2 regions of the Actinopolymorpha sp. B11F2 genome follow, and region 1 is predicted to be linked to the other one. Evidence: predicted binding sites of a transcription regulator. Region 1 holds the regulator's gene; the other holds the start of a gene.
What was found. Region 1 encodes HrcA, which represses chaperone genes, less so after heat shock. Its sites were predicted from a motif close to TTGGCACTCGNNNNNNNCGAGTGCCAA; they were not measured.
Positions count from the first base shown of each region.

Region 2: a site for HrcA is predicted at 3,009-3,035, ahead of groES (co-chaperone GroES). Genes of this name have one in related genera too.

Region 1 covers NZ_JBEFTX010000005.1:78,422-83,992, reverse strand. The annotation lists gene hemW (radical SAM family heme chaperone HemW) at 1-338, shown strand, start outside; gene ABN034_RS11285 (DUF3097 domain-containing protein) at 391-1,272, opposite strand; gene ABN034_RS11280 (MBL fold metallo-hydrolase) at 1,293-2,147, opposite strand; gene hrcA (heat-inducible transcriptional repressor HrcA) at 2,285-3,304, shown strand; gene dnaJ (molecular chaperone DnaJ) at 3,381-4,514, shown strand; gene ABN034_RS11265 (histidine triad nucleotide-binding protein) at 4,521-4,877, shown strand; gene ABN034_RS11260 (PhoH family protein) at 5,098-5,571, shown strand, end outside.
Region 2 covers NZ_JBEFTX010000009.1:129,280-134,850, forward strand. The annotation lists gene ABN034_RS17830 (hypothetical protein) at 1-250, shown strand, start outside; gene ABN034_RS17835 (hypothetical protein) at 247-708, shown strand; gene groL (chaperonin GroEL) at 776-2,392, opposite strand; gene groES (co-chaperone GroES) at 2,553-2,849, opposite strand; gene ABN034_RS17850 (class I SAM-dependent methyltransferase) at 3,080-4,393, shown strand; gene ABN034_RS17855 (glutathione S-transferase family protein) at 4,527-5,528, shown strand; gene ABN034_RS17860 (rhodanese-like domain-containing protein) at 5,547-5,571, opposite strand, start outside.

The DNA of each region.
Region 1 (5,571 bases):
ACGTCGGCGGGGTCCGCTGGTGGAACGTCAAGCATCCCTTGACATACGCCGAACGCCTCGCCGCCGCCGCGAGCCCCGCGCACGCCCGCGAAACCCTCGACCCGGCCGACCGGAGGGTCGAACGGATCATGCTGGAACTCCGCCTCGCAGCCGGCCTCGCCCTCGACGTCCTCGGACCAGAAGGCGTCGAGACCGCCCAGCGAGCGGCCGCTGACGACCTGCTGGAGGCCTCAGCTCTGGCCGCCGGTCGCGCCGTGCTCACCAGTCGAGGTCGCCTCCTTGCCGACGCGGTCGTACGCGATCTGCTGGGGTGGAGCACAGAGCCGGCCCGCACCTGACGACCGCACCTGACGACCGCCCCCGGCGACGTGCCCGGTTTCGGCGCGGTGATCACGAAGCAGCGTCCGCCGGACCGCCCACGGTCACGAAGTCGATGAGCTGCTCCACCGGACCCAACAGTGCCGGCTCGAGGTCGCGGTAGGTCCGGACACCTCCCAGGATCCGTCGCCAGGCCTGCGCGATGTCCGCCTGCTCGGCGTGCGGCCACCCCAGTGCCGCGCAGATCCCGTGCTTCCAGGGTGTCGCCCGCGGAATCCGTGGCCAGGCGTCGAGCCCCAGCCGCTCTGGGCGTACGGCCTGCCAGATGTCCACGAACGGATGCCCGACGACGAGCACGTACGCACCGAACGGCCCGGCCGCCACCTCCGCGGCGATCCGGCTCTCCTTGCTGCCAGGCACCAGGTGGTCGACGAGCACGCCGAGCCGCTGGTCGGCATCGGGCGCGAACTCGGTGACCACACTCGCGAGGTCGTCGACTCCTTCGAGGTACTCCACCGCGACGCCTTCGATCCGCAGGTCGTCGCCCCAGACCTTCTCGACCAACTCGGCGTCGTGGCGGCCCTCGACGTAGATCCGGCTCGCCCGGGCGACGCGGGCCCGCGCACCCGAGACCGCGATCGACCCTGACGCCGTGCGCCGTGGTCCACCCGCCGCCGAGGCTCCCGTGGCCGGCGGACGCAGAACGACCGGCCGCCCTTCCAGCAGGAACCCGGGCCCGTACGGATAGCTTCGCCGGGCGCCGAACCGGTCCTCGAGCACCACGAGTGTGCGTTCGATGCCGACGACCGCGCCGCAGAAGCCGGTCGTCGCGTCCTCGACCACCATGTCGGGCTCGACGGCGACGTCGACCGAGCGCCCGCGCTTCGGCGCCCGCCAGTCGCTCTCGAGAACGTCAGGTCCGTAACGGTCAGCGGGAGGTGAGGATCCGGCCATGGAGAGCGAGGGTAGCCGCCTCACACGAGCGGCAGTGTCCGCCGTCCGCGAGTGTCGCGCAGTTGTGTGTACCCCCGCCGGATCGCCTCGGCCAAAGCCTCCCGCGACCATGGCCACTCGGCTGCCTCCCACGCCCGCTCGATCGGCACCCGTTCCTCGACCAGGCGGCGGATCGTCCCGGCGACGCCCACGAGGTCGCCGCGCTGCTCCCCGACGTACGCATGGTCCACGACAGCGCCATGCCCGGGCACGACCGCTGTCCGCGTCGTCAACAGTCCCGCCACCACGTCGAGCGTCGCACCCCACTCGAGCGGGTACGAGTCGTCGCCGTACGACGGCGGGCCGGACTCCTCGACGAGATCTCCCACGTAGACCACGTCGGCGTCGGGAACCCGGACCACGACGTCGCCGTCGGTGTGGCCGCGTCCCGGATGCACGAGCTCCACCACCCGGTCGCCGAGATCGGCCATCGCGACCGACGCGAAGGTCCGTCCCGGCGGCACCACCTCCAGTGCGGCCATCTCCGTGGCCCATTCTGCGGACCGCGCCGAGAGCTCGGCACGCACGCCGTCGGCCCGCGCCTCGAGCCTCGCGGGCACGGACTCGTGGCCGTAGATCACCGCGTCGGCGAACCGGGCGTTGCCGAAGCAGTGATCGAAGTGCCAGTGGGTGTCGACCACCCAGCGCACCGGCGCGCGGGAGAGGCGACGCAGGTCAGCGCGCAACTCGTCGGCTTCGCCCAGGCTTGCCCGGGTGTCGACCACCAGGATGCCGTCGGCACCCACGACCGCCCCGATCGTGAGGTCGTACGACGGGTAGCGGCGGGCGAAGCAGCGCGGCCCGACCTCGGTCCATCCGTGCGTGTTCGTGTCCACGATCCACAGCCTCGCATCCGCTCAGGACGCACATTCGGGGCCTCTCCCCGTAGACTGGCACTCGGGTTCGGGGAGTGCCAGGCACATGCCGCTGCCCCACCCTCAGGTCAACCGTGACGCGAGGAGGTGCGGGCTCCATGCTCGACGAACGGAAGCTGGCCGTCCTCCGCGCCATCGTCGAGGACTACGTGCACACCGAGGAGCCGGTCGGTTCCAAGGCGCTTGTCGACCGGCACCACCTGGGCGTTTCCTCCGCGACGGTCCGCAACGACATGGCCGCGCTGGAGGACGAGGGCTACATCGCCCAGCCGCACACGAGCGCGGGCCGGATCCCGACGGACAAGGGCTACCGGCTGTTCGTCGACCGGCTGAGCACGATCAAGCCGATGTCTGGCGCGGAGCGCAGGGCGATCTCGACGTTCCTCGAGGGCGCGGTCGATCTGGACGATGTCGTCAACCGGACCGTACGCCTGCTCTCCCAGCTCACCCGCCAGGTCGCGGTCGTGCAGTACCCCACCTTGTCCCGGTCGACCGTCCGCCATGTCGAGTTGGTGCTGCTGTCCACCACCCGGCTGCTGATCGTGCTCATCACCAGCACGGGCCGGGTCGAGCAGCGTGTCGTCGACGTCGGCAAGGCCCCTGAAGACGCGCTGCTGGGCGATGTCCGGGCCCGCCTCAACGCTGCGGTCATGGGGGCGCGGCTCGCCGAGGTGCAGTCGCTCGTGGTCGACCTGCCTGAGGCGTTCGCGCCCGACGACCAGCCGATCGTCGCCAGCATCGTGTCGGCGTTCCTCGAGACCCTCGTCGAACGCCCGGAGGAACGCATCGCGGTCAGTGGCACCGCCAACCTCATCCCGCTCGGGCACGAGTTCCACTCCTCGATCCGGCCGGTACTCGAGGCGCTGGAGGAGCACGTCGTGCTGTTGCGGCTCCTCGGCGAGTCGACCGCTCCCTCCCGCCTCACGGTCCGGATCGGCCATGAGAACCCCTACGCTGAGCTGGCCGCGGCCTCCGTTGTCGCGACCGGCTATGGTCCTGGGGACGAGACACTCGCCCACCTGGGTGTCGTCGGACCCACCCGGATGGACTATCCGGGCACGATGGGTGCGGTCCGGGCGGTCGCCAGATATGTCAGTCAGATCCTCGCTGAGGAATAGCTTCTCAATGAGGCAGCGGGGTCTTAAGGAAGATGAGTCTCGAGGGAATGAGTCAGTGCAAGAGGCCACCCACAGCATGAGCCAGGACTATTACGAACTCCTCGGAGTCGGGCGCGACGCGTCCGCGGAGGAGATCAAGAAGGCCTACCGCCGGCTGGCGCGCACCCTGCACCCTGACGTCAACCCGGATCCGGAGACCCACGAGCGTTTCAAGGAGGTCACCCGCGCCTACGAGGTCCTGTCGGACCCGAAGAAGCGTGAGGTCTACGACCTGGGGGGCGATCCGCTCGGTGCGGCTGGACAAGGTGCGGGATTCGGGCAGGGTTTCTCGTTCACGGACATCATGGACGCGTTCTTCGGCGGCACGACCGCCCGCGGGCCGCGACCCCGGACCCGCCGTGGCCAGGACGCGCTCCTGCGCCTCTCGGTCGATCTGGCCGAGGCGGTGTACGGCGCCGTCAAGGAGGTCCAGGTCGACACGGCCGTCGTCTGCGGGAGCTGTTCGGGCAGGGGCGCCGCCCCAGGCACGACACCCACCAGCTGCTCGGTCTGCGAGGGTCGCGGCGAGATCAGCTCCGTCCAACGGTCCTTCCTCGGCCAGGTCATGACGAGCCGGCCGTGCCCCCGCTGCCAGGGGTTCGGCACGATCATCCCCAACCCGTGCCCTGAGTGCGCGGGGGAGGGCCGGGTGCTGTCCCGGCGTACCCTCGCCGTCCGGATCCCCGCCGGCGTCGACGACGGCACCCGGATCCAGCTGGCCGGCCAGGGTGAGGTGGGCCCCGGCGGCGGTCCCGCCGGCGACCTGTATGTCGAGATCCAGGTCGCCCCGCACGAGGTGTGGACCCGGCGCGCCGCCGACCTGCACTGCTCGGTGACGCTGCCCATGACGGCCGCGGCGCTCGGCACGACGATCTCGCTGGAGACGCTCGACAACGACACCGTCGAGGTCGACGTCAAGCCTGGCACGCAGTCCGGGCAGCGCCTGGTCGTCACCGGTCGAGGCGTACCTCATCTGTCCGGTTCGCATCGCGGTGACCTGGTCGTCCACGTCGTCGTGGAGACGCCGACGAAGCTCGACGCGGCACAGCGGGACCTGCTCACCGAGCTCGCCAGGCTAAGGGACGAGGAGAAGGCGACCGGCCAGTTCTCGTCCGAACGCCGAGGCGTCTTCTCGCGGATCCGGGACGCCTTCAACGACAGGGGTGTCTGAGCCGCCGTGGCACAACGATCATCCGACTGTGTGTTCTGCGGCATCGTCGCCGGCACGATCCCCTCGACCCAGGTCCGTGAGACGGACCGGACCCTCGCCTTCCGCGACGTGAGCCCCCAGGCACCCGTCCACGTTCTGGTCGTTCCCAAGGACCACTACGCCGACGTGGCCGAAGTCGTGGCTGCCGCTCCCCACCTGCTCCGGCTGCTGCTCGAGGAGTGTGTGGCGGTCGCCAGGGACGAAGGGATCGCCGACGACGGCTACCGGATCGCGCTCAACACCGGCGAGCAGGGTGGTCAGGCGGTCGCGCACTGCCACGCCCACGTTCTCGGGGGACGGCAGATGGCCGGTCAGCTGGGCTAGAAGAGCGCCCGTCGGCGGCGGGAGCCCGGGCCGTTGGCGGCGGGAGCCCGGGCCGTTGGCGGCGGAAGATCGCGTCGGATCGCCCCGGATCGGGAAAGTACGGAAGAAATACCCGTCCGCATCCGGTCCCGCGCGGGCTACCATGACTGTCGATTCACCGGCCAGGAGCCGGGTGTCAGCACGTTGGGACTACGGAGGAGAGGGCCGACCAAGGCCGCCCATGGGCAAGATCACCCCGTCACAGACCAAGATCGTCGTACCGTCGAGCATCTCCATGGTGAGCCTGCTCGGGCCGCGTGATGAGTTCCTCCGGGTCGCTGAGAAGGAGTTCGACGCCGAGATCCACGTCCGCGGCAACGAGATCACCGTGGTCGCGGAGCCTGATGAGCGGATCCTCGTCGAGCAGCTGTTCGACGAGCTGGTCGCCGTCGTCCGCTCCGGCCACGGCCTCACCTCCGACGCGGTCGAACGCAGCATCGCGATGCTCCGGGCCCGCGAGTCCGAACGCCCGGCCGACGTCCTGACGCTCAACATCCTGTCCAACCGCGGCAAGACGATCCGGCCGAAGACGCTCGGCCAGAAGCACTACGTCGACGCGATCGACGAGCACACCGTGGTGTTCTCGGTCGGTCCGGCCGGAACCGGCAAGACCTACCTCGCGATGGCGAAGGCGGTCCAGGCGCTACAGGCCAAG
Region 2 (5,571 bases), on a different contig from region 1:
CCAAAAGGATGGCAAACGGTCGCCAGCGAGGACCCCTGGGCACGCCTTCCAGGCATGGATGTCCTTGGCGATCGGGGTCGTCTCGGTGGTCTGGATCGTCTTCTTCGTCGGCATCACGTGGTACGGAGGCGTACCGGCGGTGGGCGCACTCGGCGCACTCCTGGGTCTCTACGGGATGTGGGTCGGCTATTCGGGCTGGAAGGGCAGCCAACGACCCAAGCGGTCACAGAAGCGGAAGGGGACGCGATGACGCAGCCGCCGACCGAACCGACGCCGCCCGCGGTCCTCGTCGACCAGAAGCGCGGGTCGTCCTACCCTGACCTGCCGCAGGGGTGGGGCGCGGTCGAGGTCACGTTCGACTTCGACAGCCTGATCGCCGTGGAGGAGAACGGCACACTCATCGCGGAGAGTCCCAACTGGGGCACCTGGGTCGACCCGCCGACGCTCACCATCGACGGCAACGAACGCCGAGCCAGCTGGTCGGTCTGGGCGTACCCACTGCCCGCCGGGCCGCACACCGTGCGGTTCGGAACGCCTGGCTTCGCCGAGCGCAGGGTCGAGATCGCGGCCGGCCAGATCGCCCGGATCAAGTACCACGCCGATATTGCGTTCCACAAGGACAAGGCCGACGACATTCTCGGTGGTCCCGTCCGGGAGACGACCGCCACCGTGAAGGTTCGCGCCCTCAAGTCCCGCCCGGCGCGCTGAACCTCATCCAGTCAACGGAGAAGGGGCCCCTCCGCGCAGGAGAGGCCCCTTCTGTACTTCTCGCCGATCAGTGGCCGTGGCCGTGGCCCGCACCCGCGGGTGCCGGCTCAGGCTCCTCGGGCTTGTCGACGACGAGCGTCTCCGTGGTGAGGAGCATGGCCGCGATCGACGCCGCGTTCGCGAGCGCCGAGCGGGTCACCTTCACCGGGTCGATGACGCCCTGTGCGGTCAGGTCGCCGTATTCGCCGGTCGCGGCGTTGTAGCCCTTGCCCTTGCCCGCCTCGCGCACCTTCTCCACGACGACGTAGCCCTGGGCACCAGCGTTCTCGGCGATCCACCGCAGCGGCTCCAGCACCGCGGTGCGGACGAGATCGACACCGATCTTCTCGTCACCGTTGGCCGACACCTTGTCGAGAGCGACGGCCGCGTGGACGAGGGCGGCGCCACCGCCGGTGACGATGCCCTCCTCGATCGCGGCACGGGTCGCGGAGACCGCGTCCTCGATCCGGTGCTTCTTCTCCTTCAGCTCCACCTCGGTAGCGGCGCCGACCTTGATCACACAGACACCACCGGCGAGCTTGGCGAGCCGCTCCTGGAGCTTCTCGCGGTCCCAGTCGGAGTCGGTCTGGTCGATCTCGGCCTTGATCCGCGCGACCCGGGCCGCCACGTCGTCGGCGGAACCGCCGCCGTCGACGATCGTCGTGTCGTCCTTGGTGACGACGACCCGGCGGGCGGTACCCAGGACCTCGAGCCCCACCTGGTCGAGCTTGAGGCCGAGCTCGGGCGCCACCAGCTGGCCGCCGGTGAGCGTCGCGATGTCCTCGAGCATCGCCTTGCGGCGGTCACCGAATCCGGGCGCCTTGACGGCGACCGAGTTGAAGATGCCGCGGATCTTGTTGACGACGAGCGTCGCGAGCGCCTCACCCTCGACGTCCTCGGAGATGATCACCAGCGGCTTGCTCGCCTGGACGACCTTCTCCAGCAGCGGCAGGAGGTCGGCCATCGAGGAGATCTTGCCCTGGTTGATCAGGATGTACGGATCCTCGATGACAGCTTCCTGGCGCTCGGCGTCGGTCACGAAGTTCGGGGAGATGAACCCCTTGTCGAACTGCATGCCCTCGGTGAGCTCGAGCTCGGTGCCCAGAGTGTTGGACTCCTCGACGGTGATCACACCGTCCTTGCCCACCTTGTCGAACGCCTCGGCGATGAGCTGCCCGATCGTCTTGTCCTGGGCCGAGATCGCGGCCACGTGGGCCATCTCGTCCTTGGTGTCGACGGACTTGGCCTGCTCGAGGAGCTCGGTGTTGATCGCCTCGACGGCAGCGTCGATGCCCTTCTTGAGCGACATCGGGTTGGCGCCGGCGGCGACGGCCCGGAGGCCGACGTGGACCATCGCCTGCGCCAGCACCGTCGCCGTCGTGGTGCCGTCCCCGGCGATGTCGTTGGTCTTCGTCGCAACTTCCTTGACGAGCTGGGCGCCGAGGTTCTCGAACGGGTCCTCGAGCTCCACCTCACGGGCCACCGTGACGCCATCGTTGGTGATGGTCGGTGCGCCCCACTTCTTGTCGATGACGACGTTGCGGCCGCGTGGCCCAAGCGTCACCTTCACGGTGTTCGCGAGAGCGTCGACGCCGCGCTCCAGGGCGCGCCGCGCGTTCTCGTCGAACTCCAGGATCTTCGGCATGGGTATGTGTGTCCTTCCACGACACCGCCCCGGCGCCCCGGTATGTGGAGGCCGCCGGGGCGGTGTCAGTCGTCAGGTCATCGGTTGGTTGCTGGTATTGACTTCGGGGTCGACAGGTTGTGTTGCGACGACCCCACGCGCGTGAGTCCGCGACCTGGTGTCACTTGGTGACGACAGCGAGGACGTCACGAGCCGAGAGGATCAGGAGATCCTCGCCGCTGTACTTGACCTCGGTGCCGCCGTACTTGCTGAAGATCACCTTGTCGCCGACGCTGACGTCGAGCGGGATGCGCTTGCCGTTGTCGTCGATGCGACCAGGCCCGACCGCGAGGACTTCACCCTCCTGGGGCTTCTCCTTCGCGGTGTCGGGGATCACGAGTCCCGACGCCGTCGTCTCTTCGGCGTCCAGCGCCTTGACGACGATCCGGTCCTCGAGTGGCTTGATGGAGACCGACACTTGTTGACCTCCCCCTTCACGGGATGTCACGGGTGGCTGTGCTTTCACCTATGGCGCGACGTGTGGCGAGCCGTCGTCGCGGGTGCCGGCCGCCTCGTCGCGGGCTTGTTGGTTGGCACCCTAAGGTCGAGAGTGCCAACTCAGAATCTAGGCGGTCTCTTAGCACTCGGTCAACCCGAGTGCCAGATGGCGTGGCGTGTCGCGTCCCGGATCGCGGAAGGAGTGTCCTCGTGGATCTCCAGACGTTCCGGGACCTGCTCACGCCAGCCGGCCGTGATCTCCTCGCGGAAGCGTGCACGGCGTACGAGGAACACACAGCGATCGCACTAGGGACCCGGCTGCGGCGCCGCCATCCCCCCGACCTGGTGGCGGCGGCGATGACGCAGGCCGCGCTTCGACGGCGTGCCCATGCCAAGTGGGGCGAGGATGCGGGCAGGATGTTCTTCACCCGGGACGGCCTGGAGCAGGCGACGACCGGCGCGGTGGCGGCGTACCGGGCCGGGCGCATTGTCGATGCCGACTGCCGCCTGGACCCTCCGGAGACGATCGCTCCGGAAACGACAGGGCCAGGCCCTGAGTCGTCCCCGGAACGTGGTGCCCGGATCGTCGACCTCTGCTGCGGCATCGGCGGGGACCTGATCGCCCTCGCCCGGGCCGGCGTCCAGGTCACCGGCGTCGACACGGACCCGCTGACAGTGGCCATCGCCCGCGCCAACCTCGCCGAGCTGGACCTGGCCGGGCACGCGTCGGTCGAGCAGGCGGATGCGCGCGAGGTGGACCGTGCGGCGTACTCCGCAGCCGTGGCGGACCCGGCCCGGCGCTCTCTTCGCGGGCGGATCTTCGACCCTGCGGGCTATTCGCCGCCGTGGTCGTTCGTCGAGGAACTGCTGCGGGGCGACGCCTGCGTGAAAACCGCGCCGATCATCCCGCACCGGCTGATCCCGGCCGGCGTCGAAGCGGAGTGGATCAGCGTCGGCGGTGAGGTGAAGGAGGCCGCCCTGTGGGCAGGGCGGCTGCGGACCGGGGACGGCGACCGCCGCCGTGCGACCGTCCTCCCGGCGGGCGGAGTGCCGGCGGGTGAGGCCGGCGAGTGGGCGGGGCAGACAGGCGGGTGGGCCGACCGGGTGACGATGACCGATGCCGATGACCCCGGAGCCGCGCCGGTCTCGCCTCCGCTGGCGTACCTCTACGAACCCGACGGCGCGGTCATCCGCGCCGGGCTCGTCACTGGCGTCGCTCCCCTGGTCGACGGATCCCTGCTGCATCCGAAGATCGCCTATCTCACGTCTGACCAGCTGGTGTCGACGCCCTTCGCGTCCGCTTACCGGATCGTCGCCGTCCTTCCGTACGACCTGAAGGTGTTGACGCGTGAGCTCCGGAACCGAGAGGTCGGGAACCTCACGGTGAAGAAGCGGGGAGTCGACGTCGACCCGCAGACGCTGCGCAAACGGCTGGGAGTCCGCGGACCCCGTGCGGCCACGGTCGTCGTCACCCGCAGCGAGCAGGGCACCCTCGCCCTGCTCGTCGACCCGACACCCGCGTGAGGGGCACCTTCACCCAACACGCCTCGGTATCAAGAGCACGTCCGGCAAAAGCGGGCGCCGCCGCGAGAGCGGACCCGTCCTGCGACCGGGACCGGGAGGGACTAACGAGGCGGCCGGGGGTGTTTTCGTCGCTATGAGCTCCACGCAGGAATCGCAGGACGCCGCGTACGCGAGTCCGGTCGATTACGACGCATATGGCACCTATTCGGTCAAGGGCGCCAAGTTCGGCGAGGACGGGTTCGAGCGGCCACTCGACCTCTATCCGTTCCGCGGCCGGCTGAGTTCCGACGGGTCCACCGAGTATCCGGCCGAGCCAGGCCGCTACCACCTGTACCTCGCCTGGAGCTGTCCATGGGCACAACGTGCGGCCATCGTGCGCAAGCTCGCCGGCCTCTCCGACCTCGTTTCGGCGTCCTACGTCCACGGGGAGCGGGATGGCCGCGGCTGGGCGTTTCGCGAGGACACCGGCCCGGATCCGGTGAACGGCTTCACCTTGCTCCGCCAGGCCTACGACGCGACCCACCCCGACTATCCCGGGCATGTCTCGGTCCCGGCGCTGTGGGACAAGCAGACGCACAAGATCGTGAGCAACTTCTTCCCGGACCTGACGATCGATCTGGCCACCCAGTTCGAGGGTCTGGCCGAGGACGGGACGGACCTTTATCCACCGCGGCTGCGTGCCGACATCGACACGCTCAACGAAACGCTCTACGACGACATCAACAACGCCGTCTATGTGATCGGCAACGAACCCGACCAGGGCACCTACGACAACCTGGTGCACCGCCTCTTCCAGACCCTCGACACGCTCGAACGCCGCCTTGCCGGCAACCGTTTCCTGTTCGGCAACCGGATCACCGAGTCCGACGTGCGGCTCTGGGTGACACTCGCACGGTTCGACACCGTCTACTACGGGCTGTTCAAGGTCAACCTGCGCCGGCTGGTCGACTACCCCCACCTGTGGGCGTACGCACGGGACCTGTACCAGCGGCCGGCGTTCAAGGAGACGACCGACTTCGTGGCGATCAAACGCGGCTACTACACCGGATTCGGCAAGCTCAATCCGTACCGCATCGTTCCTGCCGGGCCGGTACTGGACTGGGACGCGCCCGCCGGCCGCGACCACCTGAGCTGACGTCGCCGTTCGTCCACGTCAGCAGTCGCAGGACCGGCTGCGC